Regions from separate parts of the Oliverpabstia sp. genome, predicted to be linked through region 3. Evidence: riboswitches for the same ligand, from Rfam matches in the RefSeq annotation. Region 3 holds a riboswitch; each other region holds the start of a gene.
What was found. A riboswitch is a leader RNA that binds a small molecule or an ion and turns the genes downstream of it on or off. The one in region 3 is predicted to bind thiamine pyrophosphate.

Region 1 (11,132 bases), on a different contig from region 3:
AAGTTTACAGCCATCATTCTGGGATGTTCTCTGAACTATGCGGCATATTTTGCGGAAATCTACCGTTCCGGTATCGAATCGATCCCGACCGGACAGTATGAGGCAGCACAGCTGCTCGGCTACACCAGAGTACAGACCTTCTTCAAGATCGTTCTGCCACAGGTGGTAAAAATCGTTTTGCCATCTGTCACCAACGAGGTCATCACACTGGTCAAAGATACCTCTCTGGTATATTCCGTATCTTATATCGAGATGTTTGCCGTTGCAAAACAGATTGCAGCTGCACAGACTACTGTAGTACCGTTCTTTATCGCAGGTATTTTCTACTATGTATTTAACTATGTGGTAGCCTGGGTGATGGAACTGTTTGAGAAGAAACTGAACTATTATCGCTAGGAGGGTCGACATGAAACTGTTGGAAATGAATCATATCAAAAAAGAATTTGACGGACTGGGTGTCTTAAAAGATATCTCTCTGTCGGTGGAAGAAGGAGAAATCGTTTCTATCATCGGTCCTTCCGGTTCCGGCAAATCCACGATGCTTCGCTGCGCGACGATGCTTGAGGAGATTGACGGCGGAGAGATCCTGTACATGGGGAAAAAAGCTGCCTGGGTAGAAAATGGCAAAGTGATGCATCCGGATAAAAAAGAGATGAAAGAGATCCGTTCCTGTTTCGGGCTGGTTTTCCAGAACTTTAATCTGTTTCCACATTATTCAGTATTGAAGAATATAGCAGATGCGCCGATCCATGTACAGAAACGGGACAAAGGCGAGGTGTACAAAGAGGCGAAGGAACTGCTGAAAAAGATGGGGCTGGAAGATAAGGCAGATGCCTATCCATATCAGTTATCCGGCGGACAGTGTCAGCGTGTGGCTATCGCAAGAGCCCTGGCACTGAATCCGAAGATCCTGTTCTTTGATGAGCCGACTTCCGCACTGGATCCGGAACTGACCGGTGAAGTACTGAAAGTCATCAAATCTCTGGCGGATCTGGATATCACCATGGTGATCGTGACCCATGAGATGGAATTCGCAAAAAATATCTCTGACCGTGTGATCTTTATGGATAAAGGTGTGGTGGCACTGGAGGGAACACCGGATGAGGTATTTGGTGCAGACCATACAAGAATGAAGGAATTTTTAGGAAAATTTCATCAGAACTAAGCTTGCGTTTCCCGGGCCGGTATTATATAATTTTACTGTTGTGAGGCGTATAGCCGATAAAATGTAAGCCGTCCGTAAAGAGGCGGCAAGTACAAGAAAAAGGAGATTATATATGAGTACAGACAGATATGTAAGTCCGTTATCTGAGCGTTATGCAAGCAAAGAAATGCAGTATATCTTTTCCCCGGATATGAAGTTCCGTACCTGGAGACGCCTTTGGATCGCACTGGCAGAGACCGAGAAAGAACTGGGTCTGCCGATCACCCAGGAACAGATTGACGAATTAAAAGCGCACAAAGACGATATTAACTATGATGTGGCAAAAGAGAGAGAACGCCAGGTACGTCATGATGTTATGTCTCATGTATATGCATATGGTGTACAGTGCCCAAAGGCAAAGGGAATCATCCATCTGGGTGCAACTTCCTGTTATGTAGGTGACAACACCGATATTATTGTTATGACCGAAGCTCTGAAACTGGTAAAGAAAAAACTGGTGAATGTGATCGCAGAGCTGGCAAAATTTGCAGAAAAATACAAAGATCTGCCGACACTGGCATTTACCCATTTCCAGCCGGCGCAGCCGACAACCGTAGGTAAACGTGCCACCCTGTGGATGCAGGAGTTTATGCTGGATCTGGAAGATCTGAATTATGTCTTAAGCACTATGAAACTGCTGGGTTCCAAGGGAACAACCGGAACACAGGCAAGTTTCCTGGAACTGTTCGACGGAGATCAGGAAACCATCGATAAGATCGATCCGATGATCGCTGAAAAGATGGGATTCAAACAGTGCTATCCGGTATCCGGCCAGACCTATTCCAGAAAAGTAGATACCAGAGTGGTCAATATTCTGGCAGGCATCGCAGCGAGCGCACATAAGTTTTCCAACGATATCCGTCTTCTGCAGCATCTGAAAGAAGTAGAAGAACCATTCGAGAAGAGCCAGATCGGATCTTCGGCCATGGCTTATAAGAGAAATCCGATGAGAAGTGAACGTATCGCTTCCCTGTCCCGTTTCGTGATGGTAGATGCGATGAACCCGGCAATTACTTCCGCTACCCAGTGGTTTGAGAGAACCCTGGATGATTCTGCCAACAAGAGACTGTCCGTTCCGGAAGGATTCCTGGCAATCGACGGTATCCTGGATCTGTGCCTGAATGTGGTAGACGGTCTGGTGGTATATCCGAAAGTTATCGAGAAGAGACTGCGTTCCGAACTGCCATTCATGGCTACGGAAAACATCATGATGGATGCTGTAAAAGCAGGCGGTGACCGTCAGGAACTGCATGAGAGAATCCGTGAACTGTCCATGGAAGCAGGAAAGACCGTCAAAGTAGAAGGAAAAGACAACAACCTTCTGGAACTGATCGCTGCTGACCCGGCATTCAACCTGACCCTGGAAGAATTGGAAAAAACCATGGATCCTGCAAAATACACAGGACGCGCTTCCGTACAGGTAGACGCCTTCCTGAAAAACGTCATCAACCCGATGCTGGAAGAGAATAAAGACCTGCTGGGTATGACTGCTGAGATCAATGTATAAAAGACTGGAAATAACAAAATATAAAGTATAAAAAACTCCCCCGATTGGAAAATACGATATCGTGTATTCCAATCGGGGGAGTTTTTAGTTATGTGGGAAGCGGGAAAAGGTAGTTTAATCGTCTTCTGCCAACAGATCCCTCTCCGTCGTCTCTCTGCGGATCAGCACCGGTGTGATCATCTTGTGTACCGGTTCGCTGACCGGTGTGTGTTTGCTGTTTTTATGTTCTTCAATCTGCTCCACCAGAAGTTTCACCGCTTCAGTAGCGAGCACATCGATTTGCTGAGCTACGGTGCTGATCGGGAAGATGGCGTTTCGGGAGGCGGGGGAGTCGTCGAAGCCGACAATCAGGTAGTCTTCCGGGAGTTTACCGTATTTTCGTACCAGCAGATTGACCAGGATGCTGGCGTGGGTATCGTTGGAGACGAAAATGCCCTTTTTCCTGCCGGGAGAGTCCGCCTCGATCTCGGAGAGAATCTCTTTCAGATGCTCCTGGGAAGCTGTCTGATCTTTCATCTCATGGAGAAAGACGCGGTGTGGAATCTGCTGTTCCCTGCAAAAATCTTCAAACCCTTCGATTCGACCGTATGCCGGGATACTTTTGGCGGTCGGATTGTTGATGTGGAAAAGCACTTCACAGTTGTGACGATAGAGCAGACTGGTCGCCTGGATCGCACCCATGTAGTTATCGGTGTTGATGCTGCTGATGTGAGCATCCTCCCGCTCGATCGCTACGATCGGGATATGCAGGTTGGCAAGTTCCATCGAAGGGATCGCATGGCTTAAAATGATCAGCCCCTCGATCTTGTAGGCGAGAAGTTCCTGAATATACTGCCGCTCGGTGTCAGCATCTCCGTTACTTAAAAACACCAGGAATTTATACCCAAACGTCTCATATGTGGAAAGAATCCGGTCAAGCATCTCGGAATAATAGTGAAGAAACAGGTTCGGGATGATCACACCGACGAATTCGGTCTGTCCGCTTGCCAGGATCCGCGCCACTTTATTTTCCTGATAATTCAGCTTTTCCAGTGCGTCTGCGATGATCTTCTGGTTCTTCTCGGTAAGGGAATCCGGGTTATTAAAATACCGGGAAATGGTTGTTTTGGAAAAATTCGTATATTTTGCAATGTCCGCGAAGGTTACATTCTGTTTTCGTGCCATAATCGTTGCCTCATGCATTCTTTTTATAGGAACAACGAGTCGAAGCCGTACAAACCTCCGACGATTGCCGGAAAAGATCTCAGGCATATCGTGCGCGTCAGACCCGTTGTAGTTGAATTGTTGTAACTATTCAGTAAGTAATATTCCGCGAGGTGTTTTGGCATGGATATGCCAAAATCCCGAGACATACGAGCAAAAATGCCAGCACCGAAGGTGATTTCAAATGCATTTTTGCTTGTAACTGTGAAGGTACTGAACAGTTACAAATCGTTTCAATTTCTTAATCCAGTATAGCAAAAAAATCTCAAAAAAACAAGGAAAGAGCGAGTAACCGGTAACACTATTCAAAAAAAACGGAAATGAAAAATCTGAGAAAATGTTGACGAAAATACAGGTGAATGATATGATAAAAGAAAAAGTAACCGGTTACTTTAAGCACCAAAAGAAAGGAAACGATAAGAATGAAAGATCTTGTACATGTAAAAGCTCCGGGAAACTGGATCAACGATCCGAACGGTTTTATCTATTACAAAGGCAAATATCACCTGTTTTTTCAGCATTTTCCGTATGCGCCGGAATGGGGAACCATGCACTGGGGACATACGGTCAGTGAGGATCTGGTGCACTGGGAGTATCAGGGAATCGCACTGTTTCCAACCAAAGAATATGATCAGAATGGTGTGTTTTCCGGTACTGCACTGGAAGAAGATGGTAAGCTGAAGATTTATTACAGCGCGGTAAAATATCTGAAACCAGACCCGGAAGATATTCACCGGGTACTGGACGATGCCATTCAGACGAGCCAGGCAATGATCGTATCGGAAGACGGGTTCCATTTTAATAACTGGGATAAAAAGAAGGTGCTGCCGACTGTTCATGATGAAGAGGTCGGAGAGCCGAAGATGAGAGATCCGAAGGTGTGGAAAGACGGAGACAGCTATTATATGATGATGGGAAGCTCGTATCATGACGCTGGTAGAGTTCTCTTTTATACGAGTAAAGACGGAGAAAACTGGACTTACGCAAATCAGTGCCGGCCAGAATCATACGGATGGACGATCGAGTGTCCGGATCTGTTTTCTCAGAATGATCAGTGGATTTTCATCGGCTGTCCGATGCGTCTGACACCGGGGGAAAAGAAATATCCGGACCAGGCTGTGTGGGCGCTGGCGGAATTTGATCCGAAGACCTGTGAACTGAAGCTGTCGGATACTCACAGTTATGTGGATTACGGTCTGGATCTGTATGCACCGCAGACGACACTGGATGCGGAGGGAAGAAGAGTGATGATCTCATGGATGCGTATGCCGATGGCAGTGACAGACAGTACGGATCGCCCGGCATGGAACGGTATGATGAGCAGTGCTCGCGTGGTGGAAGAAAAAGAGGGACATCTGTATTTCCACATGCATCCACAGGTGGACGCATACCTCAGCGCGGAAACTACAGCCGAAGAGGCAGCAGAGAGTGGAAAAGTCTTCCGGATCCGGACGGATCTTTCTGAGGGAGAAACCTTAAATATTGGTGGGTATGTGATCAGCCGCAGCGAAGGAAAGATCGTTGGCGACCGGTCAGCTGTTCTTGAAGGATGTGACGAAGTGCGAACTGTAGGTGCGACTCCGGTGATCGAGGGTGCGGCACAGCTGGATATTCTGGTGAACGATCATCTGATTGAAATCTTTGTCAACGACGGTCAGTATGTGCTCAGCCATGTGGTTTACGGAAAATCTAAAAAGATTTCCGGAAAATATGAAAAAGTTCTGGTGGGAAAATAAGAAAGATGGTATACTTATTAAGGAAATTTATAATTGACTTTAATTTATAAGTAATAATAAGTTTTACTAATAAGAAAAGTGTTGTATAATCATTTTTGTAAAGGAAATGATGATAACCCGTCAGGAGGTAACCAAATGATTAAAGCTGTTGTTGGAGCAAACTGGGGAGATGAAGGAAAAGGTAAGATTACCGATATGCTGGCTAAAGAAGCGGACATTATCGTTCGTTTCCAGGGTGGAGCCAATGCCGGACATACCATCGTAAATGATTACGGCAAGTTCGCACTGCATACTCTGCCGTCAGGTGTATTTTATAATCATACCACAAGCGTGATCGGAAACGGTGTTGCACTGAATGTACCACTGGTTTTCAAAGAGATCCAGGATATCGTATCCAAAGGGGTACCGACACCGAAGATCCTGATTTCCGACCGTGCACAGATGGTAATGTCTTATCACATTCTGTTTGATCAGTACGAAGAAGAACGTCTGGGTGGCAAATCCTTCGGATCCACAAAATCAGGTATCGCTCCTTTTTATTCTGATAAATTTGCAAAGATCGGTTTTCAGGTCAGCGAGTTGTTTGACGAGGAAGCGCTGAAAGAAAAAGTAGCAGGCATCTGCGAGAAAAAGAACGTTATGCTGGAGCATCTGTATCACAAACCGCTTCTGAAACCGGAAGAGATTTTTGAAGAGCTGATGAGCTACAAGAAGATGCTGGAGCCATATGTATGCGACGTATCTTTGTTCCTGTGGAACGCACTGAAAGAAGGAAAAGAGATCCTGTTAGAGGGTCAGCTGGGATCCTTAAAAGACCCGGATCACGGTATTTACCCAATGGTAACTTCTTCCTCCACACTGGCAGGATACGGTGCAGTAGGAGCAGGTGTACCGCCATATGAGATCAAGAAAATCATCACCGTATGTAAAGCATACTCCAGCGCAGTAGGAGCAGGTGCATTCGTATCCGAGATCTTCGGAGACGAGGCAGATGAGCTGAGACGCAGAGGCGGAGACGGCGGCGAGTTCGGTGCAACAACCGGAAGACCGAGACGTATGGGATGGTTCGATGCAGTGGCTTCCAAATACGGATGCCGTATGCAGGGAACTACCGATGTAGCGTTCACCGTACTGGATGTTCTGGGATATCTGGATGAGATTCCGGTATGTGTAGGATACGACATCGACGGCGAAGTAACTACAGACTTCCCGACCACCACACTGCTGGAAAAGGCAAAGCCGGTGTATGAAACTCTGCCGGGATGGAAATGCGATATCCGCGGTATCAAGAAATACGAAGATCTGCCGGAAAACTGCAGAAAATACATCGAATTCGTAGAAGAGAAGATTGGTTTCCCGATCACCATGATTTCCAATGGCCCGGGAAGAGATGATATCATCTACAGATAAGAAATGCTATACCGGGATTGCTTTTTTGTTTTGCAATTTTGCAATTCTCAAAAACGAATAGAAAACGGGGAGCTTGCATAAGCAGGCTGAGAGGAGACTGGCAGCGTTTCGACCCATAACCTGATTTGGATAATGCCAACGTAGGGATGATTTACAGAGAAAAACAGGCACACCATCCTTTTGGTGTGTCTGTTTTGGCTTGCGTTGCATATCAATAATTGATCCGGTGGATCAATTTTGATACGCGGCGGATTGGGGGCACCACCTTTCGTCGCTATAAAAAAGTAATGGTGAATTCATATGCAAAGGAGAAAAAATATGAGAACAGCATTAACAATCGCTGGCAGTGATTCCAGCGGAGGCGCCGGCATCCAGGCAGATATCAAGACGATGATGGCCAATGGCGTATATGCCATGAGTGCCATCACGGCTCTGACAGCCCAGAATACAACCGGCGTAACAGCAATTATGGAGGCAACTGAGGAATTTTTAGGAGAGGAACTGGACAATATTTTCACAGATATCTTTCCGGATGCAGTGAAGATCGGAATGGTTTCGTCCTCCGGTCTGATCATAAAGATTGCAGAAAAACTGAAAGAGTATGATGCAAAAAATATCGTGGTTGATCCGGTTATGGTGGCTACCAGCGGAGCCAGACTGATCAGTGAAGACGCGGTAAGCACCTTAAAAGAATATCTGTTTCCGCTGGCACAGATCCTGACACCGAATATCCCGGAGGCAGAAGTACTTTCCGGTATGACTATCACTTCTGAAGCGGAGATGATGGAGGCGGCTAAAGTGATCGGTGATCAGTACGGATGTGCGGTTCTGTTAAAAGGCGGTCATAAGGTGAATGATGCCAATGACTTGCTTTATCATGAAGGAACCTGCCAATGGTTTTACGGAAAACGAATCGATAACCCGAATACTCATGGAACCGGCTGTACGCTTTCCAGCGCGATCGCTTCCAACCTGGCAAAGGGATTTCCTATGGATGTGTCTGTAGAGCGCGCAAAGGCCTATATTTCCGGTGCTCTGGCAGCTATGCTGGATCTCGGCAAGGGCAGCGGTCCGATGAACCACGGATTTGCCATTACCGGAGAATATGCAAAGGAGGTACAGGATCATGAGTGAAAAACGGACTTCTTTGTTTGAAAACGGACTGATATGGTTCGGTGCGGGAGTATCTATCGCAGAGATCCTGACCGGAACGTATCTGGCGTCTCTGGGGATGAAAAAAGGTCTGGCAGCTATTTTGTTGGGACATCTGATCGGCTGCGTCCTTTTATTTTTAGCAGGTGTGATCGGCGGTAAAGTGCGAAAAAGTGCAATGGAAACCGTAAAAATCAGCTTTGGACAGAAAGGCAGTCTGTTATTTGCCCTGTTAAATGTGATCCAGCTGGTGGGCTGGACGGCCATCATGATCTATGACGGTGCACTGGCAGCCAATCAGGCAGTCGGTGTGGGTAACTGGGTCTGGTGTCTGGTGATCGGTGGACTGATCATCCTGTGGCTTGTGATCGGTATCACAAATCTTGGAAAATTAAATACAGTTGCGATGGCGGCGTTGTTTATTCTGACACTGATCCTCTGTAAAGTTATTTTCTTTGGAGATTACCATGCAGCGAGCGTGGCAGCGGACGGACTGACCTTTGGAGCAGCAGTGGAACTGGCGGTTGCAATGCCGTTATCCTGGCTGCCGCTGATCAGTGATTACACAAGAGAAGCAAAAGAGCCGGTCAAAGCGACCGCAGTGAGTGCTGTTGTATATGGAGTGATCAGCTGTTGGATGTATCTGATCGGTATGGGGGCTGCCATCTATACCGGCGAGAGTGATATCGCGCAGATCATGGTGAAGGCGGGACTTGGTATCGTGGGTCTTCTGATCATCATTTTCTCCACCGTTACCACGACTTTCCTGGATGCGTATTCCGCAGGAATCTCCAGTGAGACTCTGAGCCATAAATTGAACGGAAAATATATTGCCATTGGTGTGACGATTGTGGGCGCGCTGGCAGCTATTGTGTATCCGATGGATAATATCACGGATTTCTTATACCTGATCGGTTCGGTATTTGCTCCGATGATCGCGATCCAGATCGGGGATTTCTTCCTATTAAAAGAAGATCACAGTGAAAAAGAAATCCAGATCTCCAATATGATCCTGTGGGTGATCGGATTTGTTTTGTACCGGATGTTGATGAAGGTAGATCTGCCGGTGGGAAACACACTGCCGGATATGGTGATCACGATGGTACTTTGTCTGATCTGGGGAAAAGTGGCTGGAAAGAAAAATAAGTAAAAAAAGTATTATAAATGAAATGTTCAGAAAGAGGTGTCGACAGAAGAAGCTGCTGACACTTCTTTTCTTTATGCGAACAGTATGTCAAAGTGTGAAACAAAGGGAAAAGGCGCATACCTTTGGAGAGAGGTATACGCCTTGCGTAAGAAAAATGTGATGTATGTAATCGGAGAAGTGATACTTCTTCCGCGATTACTGTTTTGGAATATCCATCGGATAGTGATTGTCAAAGCAGGCTCTGCACAGTGGCAGGTCACCGACCATCGACTGGAGATCTTCGATCTTCATATATCCTAAGGAATCAGCTCCAATTAACTGTCGGATCTCTTCCGTTGAATGGGAAGAGGCGATCAACAGCTGATTGGACGGTACATCGGTACCGAAATAACATGGGTACAGGAAAGGCGGTGAGCTGACGCGCACATGCACTTCTTTTGCACCGGCATGTTTCAGAAGGTGGATCAGATTGGCGATCGTAGTTCCACGCACGATGGAGTCATCGACCAGCACAATATTTTTTCCTTTGACAGCGGATTCCAGGACGCTTAATTTCAGACGTACACTGGATTCCCGTTCCTTCTGAGTAGGCTTGATAAAGGTACGGCCTACATAGCTGTTTTTATAGAATGCCAGTCCAAAAGGAATTCCGGATTCCGCCGCGAATCCCTGTGCGGCAGTAATTCCTGAGTCAGGAACACCGACGACCAGGTCAGCATCTGCGGGATAGGCTTTGGCAAGCGCTGCACCGGCACGAAGTCGGGACTCATATACGGAGATGCCGTCCAGTTTGCTGTCCAGACGGGCAAAGTAAATGTATTCAAAAATGCAATGAGCCTGCCGGGACTGACATAAGGTAAGGTTAGAGGTGATACCTTCCCGGGTGATCGTTACGATCTCACCAGGTTTGATATCACGGAGGAACTGTGCACCGATTGCAGTCAGTGCACAACTTTCAGAGGCGATGATATAAGAATCATCTCTCTTACCAAGACAAAGAGGTTTCAGTCCAAGGGGATCACGGACACCGATCAGCTTGCGGGGGCTTGCGATGACCAGACCGTAAGCACCTTTGATCTTTTCGGCGGTCTTCATGATCGCTTCTTCGACCGATTTGGTACGGACTCTTTCTCTGGCAATATAATAAGCAATAACCTCTGAATCAGTTGTTGTATGGAAAATGGCTCCGTTTTGCGCAAGTTCATTGCGAAGCTCTTCGGTATTTACCAGATTGCCGTTATGAGCGAGAGCCAGAGTTCCCTTAATATAATTCAGAACCAGGGGCTGAGCGTTACTCAATGTAGCCGCCCCTGTTGTGGAATAACGGACATGCCCGATACCGAGATTTCCTTTCATATTTGAAAGAACATCTTCTTTAAAAACTTCACTGACAAGTCCCATCCCTCTTTGTACATTCATATTTCCCTTGGGACCGCTGGTGTCAAACACAGCGATTCCGCAGGATTCCTGTCCACGGTGCTGCAGGGAAGAGAGCCCGTAATAGATGGAAGAGGCTGCATCTTCCCCGTGGGGATTATAAATACCGAATACACCGCAGGCTTCTTTAATCCGTTCATCCTGACACATAGATTCCACCTCACTACAGGGAGAACAAAAGCTGATCGTAAGTAGGATAGCTCAGGATAGAATCTGGAATTAAAGCTTCAATATCACTGGCAATGGTACGGATGTCTTCCATTTTTGCCAGTACCTGATCATGGAATGCTTCTGCACATTTCTGGGTATCTTCCAGAGCGAAAGAAGTATCAATCA
Region 2 (11,132 bases), on a different contig from region 3:
AATCCGATTCCAACCGCAATCAAAATCGTGATCACAGCACCGATCATCAACACACCCAGGTATTTCCACATGAACTTGATCCAGCTGGACCACTCGATTCTGGCAATAGCCAGAGAACCGATCAGACATCCGGAAGTCGGAACGATCAGATTGGTAAATGCATCTCCCAGCTGGAAAGCAAGTACCGAAGTCTGACGGGTAACTCCCAACAGATCTGCCAGCGGAGCCATGATTGGCATCGTGACTGCTGCCTGACCGGATCCGGATACCACAAAGAAATTAAATACGGACTGAAACAGATACATCAGCACAGCTGCTGCCGCACCGGAAAGTCCTGCCAGTGCTTTGGAGATTCCATACATGATCGTATTGATCACGGTTGGAGTTGTCGGATCGGAACCGCCGAGTACCTGCATGATTCCCTGCGCCATGGCTACAACCAGAGCCGCTCCGATCAAATCTTTTGCACCATTTTTAAAAGAAGTTGCAATATCATTCATCTTCATATCGTTCAGATGGAACATCACACCGATCACACCTGCAACGATACCCATGATAAAGAACTGTGTCGCAATCTCAGGCATATAATACCCTTTTTTCATAACACCCCAGACTACCCATACAACGGTAACAGCCAGTGTAAGCAGAACCAGAATGTGTCCGATCCCGAAAGAATGACCATCATCGATACCTGTTTTCTCGTTCTGCTCACGGAAATACTGATCTGTCTTATAAGCAACCGAGATCGTCGGTGTTTTTTTCACTTTCGCTGCATAGAACATGGTCATTCCACAGCCGAGTGCAGTAAATACAACCCACATCGCCATACGGAATCCCGCACCGGAAAACACATCAATACCGGCAATTCCCTGTGCGATACCCACAGAAAACGGGTTCATCCAGGAAGCACCAAAACCAATCTGTGTTGCCACATAAGTAACCAGAACTGCAATGACCGTATCATATCCAACCGCAACAAACAGTGGACACAAAATCATGGTAAACGGAAGTGCTTCCTCTCCCATTCCAAAAACAGCCCCGCCTAGAGAAAACAGTACAAAAAGAACCGGAATCAGCAATTTTTCTGCCCCTTTTGCCTTGCGGATCAGTCCGACCAGTCCCGCTTCGATGGCTCCTGTCCGGATCATGATACCAAACGCACCACCTACTACCAGCAAAAATGCAATGATCTGAATCGCAGAATCGCTGACAATTCCATTAAACATGTAATTAAAGAAACCACTTTCGCCGTCACCACTGAATAAGGTAACCCCTTCTGTGACTGCTTTTCCCGCATCGTCTGTCAGATACTGGAAACTTCCATCTTTAATTACCGTACGGGTCTTCTCCACCCCGTTCATCATGTACGTAACATCCTGTGTTTCGTAGTAGCCCTTCGGAACAAAGAACGTAACGATCGCAGCAAGGACAACCACAAAGAAAATAATAATGTAAGTGTCCGGAACGCTAAACCCTTTGTTAAATGATTTCAGGCCTTCTCCTTTTTTCTTGCTCATACTTGAGTATCCCTCCATTTTATCTTTACATCCCATAATGGATATGCACACACGATTGTACCACAGAAGTACAAAGAAAGTAAGCCATAAAAAGAAAAAGCTGAAAGTTTACAGTACTTTCAGCTTTTTCTGCTCCACAAGAGTTTTATCGTATCCGAAGCATCTTCTCCATCTCTTCTTTTGTGCAGGATGTTTCTGCATATCGCGCTTTCTCATAAATCTGTGCAAATACTTTCGCATCGGCATCCTCTAGCTCCATGTGACCTGCAGTCTGGGTTGGTGTCCAGGCACTGTCCGGGGATCCTTTCAGTTTTTCGAGAACTTTTTTCCGATAGTGCTTTCGGATCCTTCCATCTGCAGATCGATTCCAGAAAAGATGTTCTTTCTTTTTCCGGTTCAGATTTTTCTTTTTTTCAGCTGCCGGTGGTGGCAGTAATCGTTCGATCTTGTCTCCGTTTTCCTCGGTCTTTTCATTAAAACGCAGATACAATCGATACAGCGCCCGCACTCCAACAAAAACGCACACAAGCACCAGACTGATACCGATCATCCAGCCGATCAGATCCAGCAATTTGTACAACAGTTCCAAAAACCACGGAATCTCTCTGCTGGCAGTCGCCTGCATCATCTGATTCGTCTGCTCTGCTGCCATCGTTCCCTCTTGCGCCGGTGAATTCGGAATCAGATGTAGCAGCCAGCGTATCACAGTTTTTAACGCCTGACCACCCTTCCGTATCAGCTGATCAATACCCAGATAAGGAGCTGCGATCATGGCCACCGCCGTAACTGCGGAAACCAGCCATATCATCCCCTGGTTGATCTTAGCCAGCCGCCGTACCGGAAGTCTTTCCAGAGATGCATGTGTTTTTAAAAAAGAATCCACCTCTTTCAGGTTGATATGGAAATTACAGAGCAGATAATATAATGCCGCAAGAACCGGAGCAATCCGAATCGCCGTATCCGACACAAAATGCTGACCAAGAAAATACAGAACCAGAGCAATTCCAAGCCATGGATACGACGGAATCTTCAACCAACAGGTTTTCTTTGATGCCCTCCCATAAAAATAGGAAAATGCCGCAATAACTCCCAGAATTCCTGTCCAGATTCCGCAAACACCACTTCCTGCAAGCATCACAGACCCTCCGATCAGAAGCAACGTAACGATTCCGAACTGCCAGAAATGAGTTGCTTTCTTCTCTGCCAGAAACAGGCCTGCATTTAGCGGAAACAGCAGACATCCCACCAGTACAAACGGTTCGCTTCCATGCCCGGATATTACCACTGCACACGCATAGATGGCAAATAAGATCAAAAATCCATGACACAGCTCCAGAAGCATCAGTGCCGCCTGTCGTTTGGTTATCTTCAACTGCTTCATTTTGCCACCTCCCATCGAAGTGCTGTCATATTTCGGCTGTCCGGAAGTTTCCATTCCATATCCTCATATAAGGTAGCGATCCATACACCGGTTCCTCCTTCGTTCAGAAGCCTGCAGAATCCGTCATAACAGCTCTCTCTCTGATTTTTGGAAATCATCACATAGGTCCGGTTTCCCCTGTTCGCCTCTTCCCGTAGACGATCCAGGATCACTTCCATGTGTTCTGCTTTCTGATCCAGATCCAGCCGTGTCAGTCCTTCATACAACGCACGCACCTGCTGTGGTCCGGTACCCGGTTCCAGGCTGAAACATGTTTTTGTCTTCAGATCTCGTCCATTGGTACGGATCCCCGCAGGAATTCCATTCTGCAACAGACGGGAAACCAGGGCTGCTGCCAGCCGGATCCCCTCTTCGTGGATCGCATCAAATTTCCAGATGGTCTCGTCTTCTACATCCAGCAAAACCACCACTTCCTGTGCAGATGTGGAATCATAGAGATTGACCATCCACTGATCCGTCCGTGCAGATACTTTCCAGTTAATCTTATGCATCGGATCTGTCGGCTGATATTCCCGGATTCCCCGAAATTCAAAAGGATCTTCATACAGATTCTTCCGGGACAGCACACTTCCCATTATTTTCTGAAAGGGGATCTCCAGCCTGGTCTCATCCACCATCCGCGGATATACATAGAAATGATCCGGCGATTCCAGTGTTTTATAGAATTTTCCATTCATCAGCGGACTTCTTGTCACCAGTTCCACCTGAGACAGTTCATAATATCCACGCCTGGAACAGTAGAATGAAATCGTCCTGGTAATTTTCTGATAACTGCCTACCGAAAAGATATCTCTTTTATAACATTGATCCGAGACACTTGTATTTTCTCCGTCGGCAAACCGAAGATTCCGGTGCATCTGAAATCCCACCTGCAGCACAGGAAGAAACAGCCATTTTCTGTTATAGATGGTTTCCGTCAGTATGGCATCCCGCCCTTCCAGAGAAGGTTCTTTCTGAAATTCCACACGTGCATCCAGATGTTTTTCCCACAGATGCCCGTAGATTTTCACCAGCACAGCATTCATCACAAATGCACCGATCAGTACTACTATAATGATCATCTGCTATCTCTCCCATTCTTCTGTCGGCACGCTCACCTGTCCCAGAATCTCCTCAATCTTTGTCTGACCGGTAACTGCCCCGCCAAATCCTCTTGACAATACCAGACGATGTGCCATGACAGGACCGGCTACTGTTTTGATATCCTCCGGCACCACATAGTCTCTTCCCCGGATCCATGCATACGCCTGAGATGCCCGAAGAAGCGCCATCGTTCCACGTGGACTCACACCGGACAGAATCTCTTTGTCTTTTCTTGTCGCCTGTACCAGATCTGCCATATACTCCAGCAGAAGTTCATGTACATGAACCTTCTTTACCTGCTCCCGCGCTGCCAGAATCTGTTCTTTTTTACATACTGCCTGTAATGTTTCATACGGCTGATCCAGTATAAAACGCTTTAAAATTCCCACTTCTTCTTTCTTATCCGGCAGTCCCATCGACAGTTTCATAAAGAAACGATCCAGCTGTGCTTCCGGAAGGGGGAAAGTTCCTGTCGTTTCCAACGGGTTCTGGGTTGCAATAACAAAGAAAGGTTCTGCCAGTTTTCTTGTCACCCCGTCTACCGTCACCTGGCGTTCCTCCATACATTCCAGAAGACTTGCCTGAGTTCTCGGAGTCGCGCGGTTGATCTCATCTGCCAGAATAATATTGGCAAATACAGGACCCGGGCGAAACTGAAATTCACCTGCCTGCTGATTATAATAGTTCAGTCCAGTGATATCCGATGGCAGAAGATCCGGTGTAAACTGAATACGTCCGAAATCAACATCCAGTGATCTGGATAATGACTTCGCCAGCATCGTCTTTCCGGTTCCCGGTACATCTTCCAGAAGTACGTGTCCTCCCGCTGCCAGTGTGGTCAGTACCAGATCAATAGTCTCCTCTTTCCCGACCAGAACCTTTCCGATATTTTCTCTTAACGCCTGCACCCAGGCTCTTGACTGTTCCATGCAAAAAATCCTCCCATATAAAGTCTTCAGTCAGTATTTATCGGCATTTTGCCTGATATTTCTTCCTGTTTTTGTAACATTTTCGTCACTATTGAACGAATAGTTACATTATAACTTTATATGAGAGGACTTGCAAGTTATTTATGCCACACGGATCATACCGGAAATTTCTTTCACGGTAGACATTCCTTTTGCCACTGCCAGTGCATCTTTCAGATTCTTTTCTTTCACTTCATCTGTGATCACAACGATCTCTGCATACTGGTCTTTCTTTCTTCTCTGGATAACCTGTGCCAGACTCACACCACTGTTGCCGAACACGCTGGCGATATTTGCCAGGACACCCGGACGGTCTTCCACGAACATACGGATGAAGAATTTGCTGCTGATCTCGTTCATATGTTTGATCGGAAGGTTCTTATAACAGGTACATCCGATTCTTCCACAGCAGTCATGCAGAATATTTCTTACAATATCAAAGACATCACCGACTACCGCACTCGCTGTAGGCAGTTCTCCTGCGCCACGGCCGTAGAACATCGCGTCCTGCACCGCATCTCCCTGTACAAATACGGCATTGTAGGCGTCATTAACCGATGCCAGCGGATGATTCACATCGATCAGCATCGGATGGACTCTCGCCTCGATTCCTTCCGGTGTGTTTCTAGCCACGCCAAGAAGTTTGATCACGCATCCCATCTCGTTGGCATATTCGATATCCGTTGCCGTGATTTTGGTGATTCCTTCGGTATATACATCATCAAAAGTCACTCTGGAATTGAAAGCTGCACTGGCAAGAATCGCCACTTTTCTTCCTGCATCCAGACCTTCCACGTCCGCTGTCGGATCACTTTCCGCATAGCCGAGATCCTGCGCCAGTTTCAGAGCATCGGCAAACTCCATACCGTTCTGGCTCATCTTGGTCAGGATAAAGTTAGTCGTACCGTTCACGATACCCATAACTTCGGAAATATGATTGCCTGCCAGACACTGTTTGATCGGGCGGATGATCGGGATTCCGCCGGCCACTGCTGCTTCATGGAGAAAATCTTTTTTGTTCTTTGCAGCGGTATCTAACAGAATGTGACCGTCCGCTGCGATCAGATCCTTATTTGCCGTCACGACATTCTTTCCTGCCTCCAGCGCTTCCAGAATATAAGTTCTCGCCGGTTCGATGCCTCCGATCAGCTCGATTACAATCTCAATCTCCGGATCGTCTACAATCTCTTTCCAGTTATTCGTAAGCAGTGACGGATCGTCTGTCTTCTGAGCCGCTTTCTCTATATTCCGAACCAGTATCTTCTTCAGTTCCACTCTGGCTCCCAGCTTTGAAACCATCTCTTCCTGCTGCATTTTTAACACTTTATATACACCACCACCTACGGTGCCAAAACCAAGCAAAGCTGCTTTAATGACTCTTTCTGCCATATCCTTTTTCTCCTTTTCCGCCACAGAGGGCAACATCACTTTTCGCCCATTTTACCACACTAAAGTGAACTTGTGAAGTGCGAAGTGTCTGCCACACTGAAATTTCTCCGAATTTTCCTGCCAGACACTACTGTTTCTGAATTTTCTCTTGCATTTTCACCTGTTCTGATACATAATAACACCAAGACAACCTTTATATTGCTGACGGGGAGCTGGTGAAAGCCGGCTGAGAGGAGACGTGATTCCGTTTCGACCCGAAAACCTGATTTGGATAATGCCAACGTAGGAAAAATATACCGGACAAAAGAAGTATACATACACACTGTTTCCTTTTTTCGTCATACAGATCACAGGATCCTTACTCAGGTAAGGGTCCTTTTTACTGCATAGTAAAAAGTCCTCCACAAGAAGCCGCCGAACTGTTCCTTCTCGCAATATATCCGTCTGTCAAAAGCGATACATCGGGGACACCACCTTGTACCGCTGTAAAAAAGACAAAATCTTATGATTTTGTTCAACATCAGAAACCCGGAACCTGCTTTCTGATTCAGGCGTCAGCAACTGCTCCTATATATTGTCCGGACGTATGGATTTTTGTCCTGCATGGATACGTCTGTGTTTTGCTGACGTCAAAAACAGATACTTTTTTATTATGTATGTGAAAAGAATGGAGGCAAAACAACATGAGAAATTACACCACTCAGATGGATGCGGCACGCAAGGGAATCATTACACCCGAAATCAGCCTTGTAGCCAAAAAGGAGCATATGGATGTCAGTAAACTGATGACACTTGTTGCCGAAGGTAAAGTAGCGATCTGCGCCAATAAAAATCACACCTGTTTAAGTGCGGAAGGTGTGGGAAGTATGCTCCGCACAAAAATCAATGTCAATCTCGGTGTTTCCCGTGACTGTAAAGACTATGATATCGAAATGAAGAAAGTAATGAGCGCTGTGGAACTCGGTGCTGAAGCCATCATGGATCTTTCCAGCCATGGAAATACCCAGCCTTTCCGCCGTAAACTGACAAGTGAATGTCCGGTTATGATCGGTACGGTTCCTGTCTATGACAGCGTCATTCATTATCAGCGTGATCTTGCAACTCTGACCGCAAAAGACTTTATAGATGTGATCCGGATGCATGCGGAGGACGGTGTGGACTTTGTCACTCTCCACTGCGGAATCACACGAAAAACCATCGAGCAGATCAAAAAGCACAAACGAAAAATGAATATCGTCAGCCGTGGAGGAAGTCTGGTTTTTGCCTGGATGAGCATGACCGGTGAGGAAAATCCATTCTATGAGTATTATGATGAAATTCTTGATATCTGCGAGGAATATGATGTGACCATTTCTTTAGGTGATGCCTGCCGGCCGGGATGTCTGGCAGATGCAACCGATGTATGCCAGATTGAAGAACTGGTTCGTCTCGGAGAACTGACAAAACGTGCATGGGATCACAATGTACAGGTTATGGTGGAAGGTCCCGGACATGTTCCTCTGGATCAGGTAGCTGCCAATATGAAAGTCCAGCAGAGCATCTGTATGGGAGCTCCTTTCTATGTACTCGGACCACTTGTCACCGATATTGCTCCCGGATATGACCATATCACCGCAGCCATCGGTGGCGCCGTTGCTGCCATGAACGGTGCTGCATTCCTTTGTTATGTAACACCAGCCGAACATCTGGCTCTTCCAAATGTAGAAGATACCAAGCAAGGAATCATTGCCTCCAAAATCGCAGCTCATGCAGCTGATATTGCCAAAGGAATCCCCGGCGCCCGTGATATAGATGATAAAATGGCAGATGCACGTCGTGTGCTCGACTGGGATGCCCAGTATGCCTGTGCTTTAGATCCGGAAACTGCCAAATCCATCCGCGCCAGCAGAATGCCGGAAGATGACCACAGCGATACCTGCAGCATGTGCGGCAAATTCTGTGCTGTCAGAAGCATGAACAAAGCCCTCGCTGGAGAGTATATTGATATTTTGTAAAATTATCACTTTTTAAATGATCTTGTATTTTTCATTTAAAAGTAATTATGATGAAATTATAAAACGCCACGAAGCGCATCGAATCTGCTGAATACCACCAGATCTTCTTGCGTTTCGTGGCGTTTTGACACGTTTCTTTATTTACTTTTTACAAATGTAAGGATTTATTTGTAGTTTACGATCTGTCCGAATTCTTCTTTGAGGGAAGCGCCTCCAACCAGTCCGCCATCGATGTCTGCCTGAGCAAACAGGTCTGCTGCTGTTTTGGAGTTTACGGATCCACCGTACTGGATACGGATCTCTGCTGCTGTAGCATCATCGTATACTTCAGCGATGCACTCACGAATCTTACCGCATACTTCCTGAGCCTGCTCAGTAGTAGCTGTTTTTCCGGTTCCGATTGCCCAGATTGGTTCGTAAGCGATAACGGCTTTCTTTGCCTGATCTGCTGTCAGACCCTGGAAGCCAATCTTAACCTGCTGACGGATGAAGTCCATGGTTACACCCTGCTCTCTCTGTTCCAGAGACTCACCACAGCACATGATAGGTGTCAGTCCATGTTCGAATGCTTTGTGCATTTTTTTGTTGATATCTTCATCTGTTTCTCCGAAGTATCCTCTTCTCTCGGAATGTCCCAGAACAACGTATTTTACGCCTGCATCTACCAGCATGTTCGGGGAGATTTCTCCGGTGTAAGCACCTTTTTCTTCGAAGTACATATTCTCAGCACCAACCTGGATGTTAGTTCCTTTTGCAGCTTCTACTACAGGAACGATGTCGATAGCAGGTACACAGAATACTACGTCTACTTCGTCATTCTTTACCAGTGGTTTCAGAGTTTCAACCAGTTTTACAGCCTCACTTGGAGTCATGTTCATTTTCCAGTTACCGGCAATAATTTTTTTTCTAGCCATGTTACGTTTCCTCTTTTCTTGTATCCTTTCCAGAATCTGATTCTTATTTATCGTTTGCTGCTGCAACACCTGGCAGTTCTTTTCCTTCCAGGAATTCCAGGGAAGCTCCACCACCGGTAGAGATGTGAGTCATCTTGTCACCAAATCCCAGGATATTAACAGCTGCTGCGGAATCACCACCACCGATGATGGTTGTAGCGTCTGTCTCAGCCAGAGCTTTTGCTACTGCTGCGGTACCGTGTGCGAAGTTCGGCATTTCGAAGCATCCCATCGGTCCGTTCCATACTACAGTCTTAGCATCTTTTACAGCGTCTGCAAACAGTTTTTCTGTTTCCGGTCCGATATCCAGACCTTCCCAGCCATCCGGAATCTGTCCACATGGAACAACTTTCATGTTGCAGTCGTTAGAGAATTCATCACCGATTCTGTTATCTACAGGCAAAAGCAGTTTTACACCTTTTTCTGCTGCTTTTTTCTTCATATCCAGAGCATACTGCAGATAGTCATCTTCACACAGGGATACACCGATGTTACCACCTTCTGCTTTTGCGAAAGTATAAGCCATACCACCGCCGATGATCAGAGTATCTACTTTATCCAGCAGGTTGTTGATTACGGAAATCTTGCTGGAAACTTTTGCTCCACCCAGGATAGCAACGAATGGTCTTTCCGGGTTGTTTACTGCATTACCAAGGAAATCGATCTCTTTCTGCATCAGATATCCAACAACAGCAGTATCTACATATTTTGTAACACCTACGTTAGAGCAGTGAGCTCTGTGAGCGGTTCCGAATGCATCGTTTACGAAAACATCACACAGGGAAGCCAGTTCTTTGGAGAATTCGTCTCCATTTTTGGTTTCTTCTGCACGATAACGGGTGTTCTCCAGAAGGATTACTTCGCCGTCTTTCATAGCTTCTACAGCTGCTTTTGCGTTTGGTCCGACAACTTCCGGATCAGCTGCAAATTTTACTTCCTGTCCCAGCAGTTCGCTCAGTCTTACTGCAACCGGTGCCAGAGATAATTCTGGTTTCGGCTCTCCCTTCGGTTTGCCAAGATGAGAACACAGAATTACTTTTCCACCATCAGCAATCAGTTTTTTGATAGTAGGAAGTGCTGCTACCAGACGGTTCTCGTCTGTGATCTTTCCATCCTGCAGAGGTACGTTGAAGTCGCAACGAACCAGAACTCTTTTGCCTTTTACGTTGATATTATCAACAGATTTTTTATTAAGCATTGGCATATGCCTCCTTTTTATTATTCGCACATCTGTGCAATTACAGCCGCAGCTGTATAAAAAAGGAGTCCGGTCCAAAGAGACCGGACCCCCAATGAGCCTATGGATTATGCATTCAGCAGTTTTCCGAAGTGTTTGATTGTTCTTACCATCTGGCTTGTGTAAGAATTCTCATTGTCATACCATGAAACAACCTGTACTTCTGTTGTACCATTTTCCAGTGGCAGTACCATTGTCTGAGTAGAATCAAACAGAGAACCGAATCTCATACCAACGATATCGCTGGATACGATTTCGTCTTCGTTGTATCCGAAGGACTCGTTAGAAGCTGCTTTCATAGCTGCGTTGATCTGATCAACTGTTACGTTACCTTCAACAACTGCTGTCAGGATAGTTGTGGATCCTGTAGGAGTTGGAACACGCTGTGCAGAACCGATCAGTTTGCCGTTCAGTTCCGGGATAACCAGACCGATAGCTTTTGCAGCACCTGTGCTGTTTGGAACGATGTTAACTGCAGCTGCACGGGATCTTCTCAGATCGCCTTTTCTCTGCGGTCCGTCCAGAGTCATCTGATCTCCTGTGTAAGCGT
Region 3 (11,132 bases):
AAGTAATGGAGCCGGTAACATTTATCGATTTTGATAAAACCACAGGTGAAATTACAGTTTGTAATAAATATGATTTTACTGACCTGTCTCATCTTGAAGGTACATTCAAGGTTCATACACTGCAGGGAATTCTGCTGGAAGGTAAGGTGGATCTGAGTGAGGTAGCACCACATGGATGCAAACGCATCACGGTATATGATTCTGCAGAGTCAGGAGCATGGTGCGATGAACAGGATATCTGGCTGACGATCACAGTATGTTACAAAGAAAAACAGATCTGGTCGGAGGAAGCTCATCATGAGGTTGCGTTCCATCAGGAATGTCTCAATAAAGCAGTTCGGAAGACAGTGAAAGAGCCGGCAGATAACGGAAGCTCCGGAGAACTGCATATGGTGGAGAAAGCAGGAATTATTTATGTGGAAGGCCAGAATTTTACTGCCGAGTTTGACCGGGTTCATGGATATTTAAGTGGTTATACATTGAATGGCGAACGGTTAATCTGCAAAGGACTGGGGCTGAACTTCTGGAGAGCACCTGTTGACAATGACAAGAATGTGGCTGAAATCTGGGAAAAAGCGATGTTGAAAGCCATGACAAACCTTGTTGAAAAGGTGACGGTAGAGGAGAAGAAACAGGAAGTGGTTATCTCCGTTTCACAGATCTATGCACCGATAACGGTTGACTGGAAAATCATTGTGAAGGCTGAATATCACATTCAGGCAGATGGTCTTATAACCATGAGTTATCACGGAGTGCCAACCGGTGTGCAGCTTCCGGAGAGTTTTCCGCGGATCGGTATGCGGTTTGTGCTGGATAAAGCCTGTGAACAGGCAGTCTGGTACGGAAGAGGACCTCTGGAAACATATCCGGACTGTAAAGAAGGCAACGCGATAGGCTGCTGGGAGAAGAACGTGGAAGATTTCTATTTCCCTTATGTACTGCCTCAGGAGACAGGTAATCATGAGGATACTCGCTGGGCTGCGTTTGTGACAGAGGCGGGTAATGGAATCTGTATCGCATCGGATAAAGAATTCTCTTTTGGAGCATTACATTATACACAGGAAAACCTGACACAGGCGACACATACAAATGAACTTCACAGAACGGAAAATATCCAATTATCTGTTGATTATGCACAGCATGGTCTGGGAAGTGCAAGCTGGGGTGCCGAGTGTCTGGAAAAAGATAAACTGTATCCGGAACCGTTTACATTTACCTGGAAGATTTTCGGAACCGGGAAGGAATCGCTGGCAGAGCGGGCCGAGCAATACAGAAGAAAGTAAGAAAGGAAGGGAAAAGATGGAAGGAGGAAATGAAAGCCAAATTCGGCAAATAGAAGCATAGTCATATTTATAAACAAAGCATAATAAAACGGGTGTCTGAAGTATATTCAAACACCCGTTTTAAAAAGGATGGAGGTTTCTGTGTACGGAAAAAAAGTTATAAAACGAGATATTTATCAAATCATTATTCCGATGATACTGGAAAACATACTTCAGATTTCGGCAAACCTGGTAATCACGGCAATGGTTGGACGGTTGCTTGCAAATGACATTTCCGCACAGGGGATCTGTATTCGGATTACGGATACATTATGGTGTTTTTATAAGGGAGTGGCAATTGGGGCTACGGTTTTGATCGCCCGGGCATACGGTGCGGGCAGACATCAGGATTGCAGGAAGATTGCGGAGCAGACCATTCTTACGGAAATGATTATTGTGTTTATTTTTCAGGTGGTGTTATACTTTAAGGCACCGCTTTTTCTTGGATTTTTTTCAAAGGATCCCCAGATCCTCTCTCTGGCAGAGGGGTATATGAAGACTATTATATTCGAATTCCCGTTTGTGGTGATCACGACGGTGGTTACAGCCTCTTTCCAGGGATACGGCAATACAAAGATTCCTATGTATATTGCGGTTCTTATGAATGTGGTCAATATTGTCTGTGGTTACTGTTTTATCTTTGGTGCCTTCGGTATTCCGGGCATGGGAATAAAAGGTGCGGCTACCGCTCTTTTGACGGCACAGGCAGTTGGTGCAGGTACAGGACTGTACCTTTTATATAAAAAGAAGGGTGGACTGTTTCGAAAAGTACCATCTGAGCATAGATTTTTCAGTTTTGATAAAAAATGTATCTACGAAATCTATACTACAGGAATTCCGGCAGCATTGGAAACCGTATTCTGGCAGGTTTCTGCTATCATTTTGAGTAAAGTGATACTATTTTACGGAAACCAGGCATTTGCCGCATATCAGCTGGGTATACAGGCAGAGGAAATTACGGAGATGCCGGCCATTGGTTTTAGTACGGCATCCACTACACTGGCAGCCAGAGCAATTGGTATGCAGGATGAGGAACTGCGAAAAGTTTACTTTAAAGAACAACTGAAAGTGGGAGTATTTATCAGCTCGATAACTTCGGTGCTGCTGATTTTCCTTCCGCGGTTCTTTATGACTCTGATGACGGACAAACCTGAATTACAGGCCATAGGTGTTGTATATGTGTTTGTTATGGGATTTATTCAGATACCTCAGAATTTGTCCAGGATCTACAATGGAACCATCAGAGCTATGGGGTATAAGAATGCTCCTATGCTGGTGGCGGGATTTGGCATATGGATCGTAAGGATTCCTCTGTGTATGCTGGCTGCTTATGTGTTAAGGCTGCCTTTGACAATAATCTGGATTATTATTGCGATGGATCAGGTGTCCAGATTCCTGCTCAGTGTAGGATTGTATTATCGGATCAACAAAAAGCGTGAGCAGACGATGAACGCGGTATAGAACGGAAAAAAGGAGTAAGAATACATATGAACAGAGAATTTTTATATGAATTACTGGAAACAGCATCAGTTTCCGGCTTTGAGGAAGAGATTCAGAGAAAAGTTATAAAGTATGCAAGAGGATTTGCGGATGAGATCTACACGGATGAAATTGCCGATGTGGTAAGTATTGTAAATCCGGATGCAGAGATCAAGGTTATGCTGTCGGCACATATGGATGAGATTGGTCTCATGGTATCGCATATTACGGAGAAAGGAATGCTCCACGTATCCAAGGCGGGTAGTATTTATCCGGGAACTTATCTTGGACAGAAAGTCAGAATCATGCATGAGGGAAATGTGGTTTACGGCGCAGTCCGAAACCATGGCTCTCTGAATAAGAAAGAGTTGGAAATTACAGATATCATCATCGATATCGGTGCTGTTTCAAGGGAAGATGCCATGGCTCATGTGGCCTGTGGTGATCCGGTGAGCTTTGACACGGATTACAGAGAACTTTTAAATGACAGACTTTGTGCAAGAGGCCTTGATGACCGTCTGGGAGGATATATTATCCTGGAGGCTGCGAAAAAGGCCAAGGAAAGAGGGTGCACATGTGGAATTTATGCGGCAACTACTGTAGGGGAAGAACTGACAAAGCACGGAGCTGCCTGGTGTGCATCCCGAATCGCTCCGACTCTGGCTATTGTGCTTGATGTTACATATACCAGCGATTATGAGGGAACAAGAACCATCGAAAACGGAGAAATCCTTCTGGGAGGCGGACCTGTTTTCCTCCATAATTCTTTCAGTCATAAAATGGTGGTGGAGCGACTCGAAAAAGCTGCCCGGAATGTACATATAAAATATCAGTGGGAGAACGGATGTGGAAGAACCTGTACGGACGCAGATGCTATTCATATGGCAGGCAGGGGGATACCTACAACAGTTATGTCCATACCTCTTCGCTATATGCATAATCCGGCAGAAGTGTGCAGTATGGAGGATGTGCAGGGATGTATTGACGTGCTTGCGGAATTTTTATGTGGAATCGGGTCTGATATTTGTCTGAAACCTCTGGAAGGATAAGGTGATTTATGAAAAAATATATGGCGATTGCCGGATTGGTATTAGTTACTGTTATCTGGGGAGGTGGATTTGTGGCCAGTGACATGGCTCTTGACAGTCTGTCGCCTTTTCAGATCATGACCATTCGTTTTCTGTTGGCTTCCGTGCTTATGGGTGGGATAAGTATCCGGAATCTTAAAGGAATAAAAAAAGAGGAAGTAACTGCAGGAGTTTTTATGGGCGCAGCTCTTTTTATTGGGTTTTCTCTTCAGATCATAGGACTGCAATATACGACTCCGTCAAAGAATGCGTTCCTCACAGCCACAAATGTGGTGATTGTTCCTTTTATTGCTTTTCTGATCTGCCGGAAAAAAGTAGGATTCAGAGGTATAATAGGAGCAGTGCTGGCGATAGCAGGGGTGGGGCTTCTGTCCCTGGATAAAGATCTGTCCCTGGGACTGGGTGACGGACTGACACTTATATGTGCAGTGGGCTTTGCTTTTCAGATTTTTCTGACAAGCATCTTTGTGAAGAAGTACAGGGCATCTGTGTTGAACTTTATTCAGATGTGTACGGCAGGTATTTTATCATTGATATTCATGATTGCCTCCGGGCAGGTGTATTTTCAGGTTACTGCAAAAGGATGGTGGAGTGTTCTCTATCTCGGCATTATCAGCACAACGGTCTGCTATCTTCTTCAGACAGCATGCCAGAAGTATGTGGATGAGACAAAGGCGGCAATTATTCTGTCTATGGAGTCTGTCTTCGGAACCTTGTTCTCGGTCATGATTCTTCATGAAAGTATCACATTGCGCATGATATTGGGATGTATCATTATTCTGGCGGCGGTTATTCTGGCGAATTCAGCCACGGAGGAGACAACGGCATAAGGGCAGCGTCGTGTAACTGTTCAGTACCTTCACAGTTACAGCGTCGTAACAATTCGTTGCGTGGTTGGGGGCAATATGGTAAGATAAACCATGAAATGCACTGACATAGCTGATGCGATTCGAAAAATATTGAAAAGTATCATGCAGAGAGGGATTTAAGATGGCTACAATAAAAGATATCGCAGAGCGTACCGGTTTTTCCGCAGCGACAGTCTCCAGAGTTTTGAACCATGATGAGACGTTGAATGTGCAGGATGAGACCAGAATGAAAATATTTGATGCTGCCAGGGAACTTCAGTATCAGGCAAGGGAAAGAAAAAGCAGGAAGCGACACCTGATGGTTGGGGTTTATTATTCCTATTCCAGAGAGGAGGAGCTGAGAGATACTTATTATCTGACAGTCCGTCTGGCGGTAGAAAAAAAACTAGAGGCAGAGAATATGGAACGCTGTCAGATCCAGAATCTGGAGGAGCTGAAGAATCTTGGAGGACTCGATGGCCTTTTGTGCCTTGGAACGTTCAGCAAGAGTATGGTAAGGCAGATAGAAGCCTTCAAAAAGCCTACAGTATTTCTGGATGCTATGCCAAAAGGAGATCAGTTTGATTGCGTAGTCAACGATCTGGACAGTTCTGTGGAAGCGGTGATGGATTATCTGACAGGACTGGGACATAAAAAGATAGCATTTATTGGCGGCTATGAAGTCGACAAGGATGGCGAGGAAGTGCATGATGAACGAATGGTAACTTACAAAAAATATATGGAGCGAATCGGTGAATTCTCTCCGGCACTTGTGCGGGTGGGAAGCTTCACGCCGGAGGACGGTTATGTGCTGTGCAGGGAAATCCTGGAAGGGAAGGAGAAACCTACAGCGATATTTGCAAACAACGACTCTCTGGCAGTGGGCTGTTATCGGGCAGTCAGTGAAAAGGGACTCCGGATTCCGGAGGATGTGAGTATTGTGGGATATAATGATATAGCGGTGGCAAACTATCTGGTTCCGCCGCTGACTACAGTGCGCCTGCATATGGAATTATTGGGTGAGGAGGCGGTTCGCCTTCTTCGTGAACGCATCACATCCTCCAGGGAGATAGGGTTAAAAGTGATCGTACCTGCGAAGCTTATTGTACGTGGCAGCGCAGATAGGGTAAAATAAAAAGCGAAGAGATGTATTAATTAAAAAAGACAAAAAATATATTTGACAGAACAGAAAAAAATAATTATACTTGGGTTGTCAAATAAATAGAACCGGGGAGCTTATGTGATAGGCTGAGAGGAAGTTGAAAACTTCGACCCGTATACCTGATTTGGATAATGCCAACGTAGGAACGTTATGTAAGAGAGTCTGTAACTGTGAAGGTACAGAAAAATTACGACAGATTTAACGGGAGATACTTTGGTATCTCCTTTTTTACGCGAATCCGGGTATAAAAGAATGAGATTGAGCGAGAGTTCATGAAGGGGCGCACCACCGAGGGTACGTTTCTTTGTGGACTCTTTTTTAGCTTCAAGGAGGTGAGATGCAGGTGATCAAAGTAAACGGAAAAGAAATCGAACTGGAGAAGGCAACTTCTGTAGAAGTGTATCTTGAAAGTGCAGGATACCAGATGAAGCGGATTGCAGTAGAACTGAATGGCGAGATCCTTCCCAAAAACGAGTATGCGGACAGGATGTTAGAAGACGGAGACTGCATGGAGGTGGTGACATTTGTAGGAGGAGGCTGAAAATGGAGACAACGAAGGTTTTGACAAAAGAGGAAATACAGGCTGCACTTGAAGAACGTCATTCACCGGAAAAGCAAAAGAAACTGTCCGAAGGCCGGGTGACGATCGCAGGTCTCGGAGGTCTGGGATCCAACGTGGCATATGCACTTGCGCGTATCGGCGTGGGTCATCTTCATCTTATTGATTTTGACGTGGTGGATATTACGAATCTGAACCGGCAGCAGTATTTTACAGAACATATCGGTATGTATAAAACAGATGCTTTAAAGTCTCTGCTTCAAAAGATTAATCCGTATATCGATATTCAGACGGATTGCATCAAAGTGACAGAAGAGAATCTGATTTCACTTTTTGAGAATGCAGGAATTATATGTGAAGCATTTGACAATCCGGAGGCAAAAGCCATGCTTGTAAATGGAATTTTGGAGCATTTTCCGGAGAAAAAACTGGTGTCCGCATCCGGAATGGCCGGGTATGGAAGCAGCAATACAATTCGTACCCGGCGATTGATGAAAAACTTCTATCTTTGCGGGGATCAGGTTACGGAACCGACTTATGGACATGGATTGATGGCTCCGAGGGTTGCGATCTGCGCAGCCCATGAAGCCAATATGATCACCCGTTTGCTGCTTGGAGAAGAAGAAATATAGCAGCTATTCAGCAGACATTGTGAAAACAGTGAACCATTACGAAGTATAAAGAATACAGGTAACTATTCAGCAGATATTAAGTAGACAATGAACAGTTACGAAGAAGGAGAAATAAACCTATGAGTACAAAAGATACATGGAGCCTTGGAGGACATGAATTCACATCAAGATTTATCTTAGGATCAGGAAAATTTTCTTTGGATCTTGTGAAAGCCTGCATTGAAAAAGCAGACGCACAGATCATCACACTGGCACTTCGCCGTGCAAACGAAGGGGGGCTTGCCAATATTTTGGATTACATTCCGGAGAATGTAACCCTGCTTCCGAATACATCCGGAGCGAGAAATGCCCAGGAGGCAGTGCGAATCGCCAGATTATCAAGAGAAGTGGGATGTGGGGATTTTGTAAAGATCGAAGTTGTACACGATTCCAAATATTTATTACCGGATAACTATGAGACGATCAAAGCAACAGAAATCCTTGCAAAGGAAGGATTTGTAGTTATGCCTTATATGTATCCGGACCTGAATGCGGCAAGGGCTCTGAAAGATGCCGGAGCAGCCTGCATCATGCCACTGGGAGCACCCATCGGATCAAACAAAGGTCTGGCGACAAAGGAGTTTATCCAGATCCTAATCGATGAGATGGATCTGCCGATCATCGTTGACGCAGGAATCGGCCGCCCGTCTCAGGCATGTGAGGCTATGGAAATGGGAGCGGCTGCCGTTATGGCAAATACAGCAATCGCGACAGCCGGAGACGTGCCGGTTATGGCAGAGGCATTTAAAAAGGCAATCGAAGCAGGACGAAGCGCCTACCTTTCCGGTCTGGGAAGACAGATCGAAAGAGGAGCAAGTGCATCATCACCGCTGACCGGATTTTTGGAGGACTAGACCATGGAAAATCAGCATATCAATGAAAGTATCTTAAGCGAAGAGATTCTGGAAGATCAGAAGAAAAACAGAATCGATCATATGAAATATATGCCGGGTATGGAAGATATCGGGTCTGAGATCCTGGATCAGGTCGTAGATGCCATGCATGCGTATGATTATGACAAATACACAGCGGCTGATGTAAAACAGGCCATCGTACACAGTTCCAGAACACCGGAAGATTTTGCGGCGCTTTTATCACCGGCAGCACTGCCTTTCATCGAAGAGATTGCCCAGGCAGCGCAGATTGAGACAAGAAAACATTTTGGAAACAGCGTCTATATGTTCACACCGATCTATATTGCGAATTATTGTGAAAATTATTGCATTTACTGTGGATTCAACTGTCATAATAAGATCAAACGTGCCCAGTTAAATGAAAGCGAGATTGAAAAAGAAATGCAGGCGATCGCTGAGACAGGCTTGCAGGAGATTCTGATCCTGACCGGAGAAAGCAGAAACAAATCCACAGTGGAATATATCGGAAATGCCTGCAAGATCGCAAGAAAATATTTCAAAGTGATCGGACTTGAAATCTATCCGGTGAACTCGGATGAGTATGCGTATCTGCATGCATGTGGCGCTGATTATGTAACTGTCTTCCAGGAGACCTATAATTCCGATAAATATGAAACACTTCATCTGGCAGGCCACAAACGTATCTATCCGTATCGTGTCAACGCCCAGGAGCGTGCCATAAGAGGAGGAATGCGCGGAGTAGGATTTGGTGCACTGCTGGGTCTGGATGATTTCAGAAAGGATGCATTTGCGACCGGATACCATGCATATCTTCTGCAGAGAAAATATCCGCATGCAGAAATCGCATTTTCCTGTCCGCGTCTGCGCCCGATCATCAATAACGATCGCATCAATCCTATGGATGTTCACGAGAAACAGCTTTTGCAGGTTGTGTGCGCATATCGGTTATTCATGCCATTTGCAAGTATCACAGTGTCAACGAGAGAGTGCGCGCGGGTACGTGACAACCTTGTAGGTATCGCGGCAACCAAAATCTCCGCCGGAGTCAGCACCGGAATCGGAAGCCATGTGGATGACATCGAGGATAAGGGCGACGACCAGTTCGAGATCTCAGATGGAAGAAATGTAGAAGAAGTCTATAATGCACTGCTTTCTAACAATTTGCAGCCGGTGATGAGTGATTATATTTATGTGTAGGGAATGATCAGGGAACAGTAACAAGGTAATGAACAGTAATCATTTCCGCGTTGCCCTGGTATATAATAAATTCATGGATAAAACAGAAGTTATTAACCGTCTGCGGTATGAAAAGCCGAATATGCAGATGTGTTTCCGCACAGAGAAAGCATTGTCTCTGTTACATTTCGAAGGGAGTGAAATGTTATGACAGCCAATCCGATTTTGCTTCGGAAAAAATATAGTCGTGTCATAGAGTGTTTTGCCAGACAGCAGGAAATTTCATTGGACGCTGCATTGGATTTCTTTTACCATTCCCAGGTATATCAGCTGATTCGAGATGGTGTTTCAGATATGCACTGTATGAGCGATGCGTATCTTGCGGAAGAATTAAAACAGGAATATGCTGAATTAGGATGCAGTGACAGATAGTATGATAGCATGTGTGTAAATAAACCTGTATTATTCACGAAAAAAGCTGTGGATAATACAGGTTTATCATTATAAATTTGTAATAGCGGCCTGTTTTACATCAGGAAATTTTACCGATTCGCACGAATTACCCTACAGGGATTACCAGCTGCGATCACATTGCCGGGAATATCTTTAGTTACAATACTGCCGGATCCGATTACAACATTATCTCTGATCGTAATGCCCGGTAAAATAATAGCACCGCCACCAATCCATACATTGTTCCCAATGATAACCGGTGCTGTTTGCGTTTTACAAAATTCGAATGAGCCATCTTCTTTTGGCTCACCAAAACGAGTTATTGCATCAGTCGATTGCCGTCAGCTTATGGATCCATTTGTAGCTTTTGAAGCGCAGGAATATAGGCAGACATTTAAAGATCTGATCGGATTGCACGGCGATCACTACAAGTTCTACCGGCAGCTTCCAGTAGAATGCAGCCAGGAAGGACAATGGCATTACAATGCACCAGACGGAAATCAGGTTCAGATACATCGAAAATTTGGTATCTCCGCCACCCTGGATGATACCGACTCCGACCGGCATCTGATACGACATTCCAACCATGATCACACTCATAATAATCATGAAGTGGTCTGCATATAAAGTAGCCTGAGGGGTCAATCGGTACATGGATAACAGTGGACTTCGAAGTAAGAATAATACAGTTCCAAGCAAGAGCCCGATAGCCAGATAGAGTACGGAAAGGGTACGCCCGTTGCAGCGTACTTTTTCTTCGTCATTGCTTCCGATATCTTTTCCGATCACGACAGCAGAAGCACCGGCTATCGCAATGACGATTACCTTCAGATACTGAAAAAAGGTGCTTGATACGGAATTGGCTGCAATCGCATCCGCAGAAAGATGCCCCAATATCGCTGTCTGCATAGGAAGGGAAACTGCCCACAACAAACCGGAAGTCAGGATGGGAATACACACTTTAAAAAAGGTTTTCCAGACAGTACCACTGCCTTTTCCGATAATACCATCCCGGAATTTTTCATCAAACAATTTGACTTTTGTATCTTTTTTCCATACATAGAAAAGAACGATTCCCAGTTCCAGTATGCGTGCTGCAAAAGTTCCGATGGCAGCACCTTGGATTCCCATTTCCGGTGCACCGAATCTTCCGAAAATCAGGATATAATTGATTCCGCCGTTCACCAACAGGGATATGACGGATATAAGGAATGCGATTTTTACGGTCTCCACGCTGCGGAGCATGGCCAGTAAAAGGTTGCTGATCATGAAAAATAAAAAAGTCCATTGTATGATATGAAGGTAAATAGTACCTTCTCTTATGATATCCGGTGAGGTCGTAAAAAGACCAATCAGTGTATTCGGAATACGAATACATAAAGTGATAATTCCGGCAGCAATTGCCAGGCTGAATAACAGTGCGGCTTTTGTTACCTTCCGGATAGGTTTTGTCTGATGGCTTCCCCAGTATTGGGAACTGATTGCAATTAATGCATTGC

Region 1: linked by a shared signal. The riboswitch ahead of thiD (bifunctional hydroxymethylpyrimidine kinase/phosphomethylpyrimidine kinase) and the one ahead of thiS (sulfur carrier protein ThiS) in region 3 are both predicted to bind thiamine pyrophosphate.
Region 2: linked by a shared signal. The riboswitch ahead of thiC (phosphomethylpyrimidine synthase ThiC) and the one ahead of thiS (sulfur carrier protein ThiS) in region 3 are both predicted to bind thiamine pyrophosphate.

The regions. Positions count from the first base shown of each region.
Region 1 covers NZ_JALFPR010000055.1:18,805-29,936, reverse strand. The annotation lists gene MSA64_RS03550 (amino acid ABC transporter permease) at 1-396, shown strand, start outside; gene MSA64_RS03545 (amino acid ABC transporter ATP-binding protein) at 407-1,165, shown strand; gene purB (adenylosuccinate lyase) at 1,278-2,711, shown strand; gene MSA64_RS03535 (LacI family DNA-binding transcriptional regulator) at 2,826-3,875, opposite strand; gene MSA64_RS03530 (glycoside hydrolase family 32 protein) at 4,337-5,650, shown strand; gene MSA64_RS03525 (adenylosuccinate synthase) at 5,786-7,060, shown strand; TPP riboswitch at 7,116-7,224, shown strand; gene thiD (bifunctional hydroxymethylpyrimidine kinase/phosphomethylpyrimidine kinase) at 7,379-8,194, shown strand; gene cytX (putative hydroxymethylpyrimidine transporter CytX) at 8,187-9,362, shown strand; gene purF (amidophosphoribosyltransferase) at 9,555-10,946, opposite strand; gene MSA64_RS03505 (glutamine synthetase III family protein) at 10,960-11,132, opposite strand, start outside.
Region 2 covers NZ_JALFPR010000016.1:2,660-13,791, forward strand. The annotation lists gene yfcC (putative basic amino acid antiporter YfcC) at 1-1,517, opposite strand, end outside; gene MSA64_RS00630 (hypothetical protein) at 1,663-2,898, opposite strand; gene MSA64_RS00635 (DUF58 domain-containing protein) at 2,895-4,019, opposite strand; gene MSA64_RS00640 (AAA family ATPase) at 4,023-4,970, opposite strand; gene MSA64_RS00645 (homoserine dehydrogenase) at 5,112-6,398, opposite strand; TPP riboswitch at 6,594-6,704, shown strand; gene thiC (phosphomethylpyrimidine synthase ThiC) at 7,082-8,392, shown strand; gene tpiA (triose-phosphate isomerase) at 8,557-9,306, opposite strand; gene MSA64_RS00660 (phosphoglycerate kinase) at 9,350-10,543, opposite strand; gene gap (type I glyceraldehyde-3-phosphate dehydrogenase) at 10,651-11,132, opposite strand, start outside.
Region 3 covers NZ_JALFPR010000021.1:1,734-12,865, reverse strand. The annotation lists gene MSA64_RS01030 (glycoside hydrolase family 2 TIM barrel-domain containing protein) at 1-1,283, shown strand, start outside; gene MSA64_RS01025 (MATE family efflux transporter) at 1,425-2,783, shown strand; gene MSA64_RS01020 (M20/M25/M40 family metallo-hydrolase) at 2,810-3,850, shown strand; gene MSA64_RS01015 (DMT family transporter) at 3,859-4,719, shown strand; gene MSA64_RS01010 (LacI family DNA-binding transcriptional regulator) at 4,880-5,872, shown strand; TPP riboswitch at 5,956-6,063, shown strand; gene thiS (sulfur carrier protein ThiS) at 6,237-6,440, shown strand; gene thiF (sulfur carrier protein ThiS adenylyltransferase ThiF) at 6,443-7,090, shown strand; gene MSA64_RS00995 (thiazole synthase) at 7,210-7,983, shown strand; gene thiH (2-iminoacetate synthase ThiH) at 7,987-9,201, shown strand; gene MSA64_RS00985 (DUF3791 domain-containing protein) at 9,388-9,612, shown strand; partial or broken gene MSA64_RS00980 (DapH/DapD/GlmU-related protein) at 9,723-9,965, opposite strand; gene MSA64_RS00975 (MATE family efflux transporter) at 9,961-11,132, opposite strand, start outside.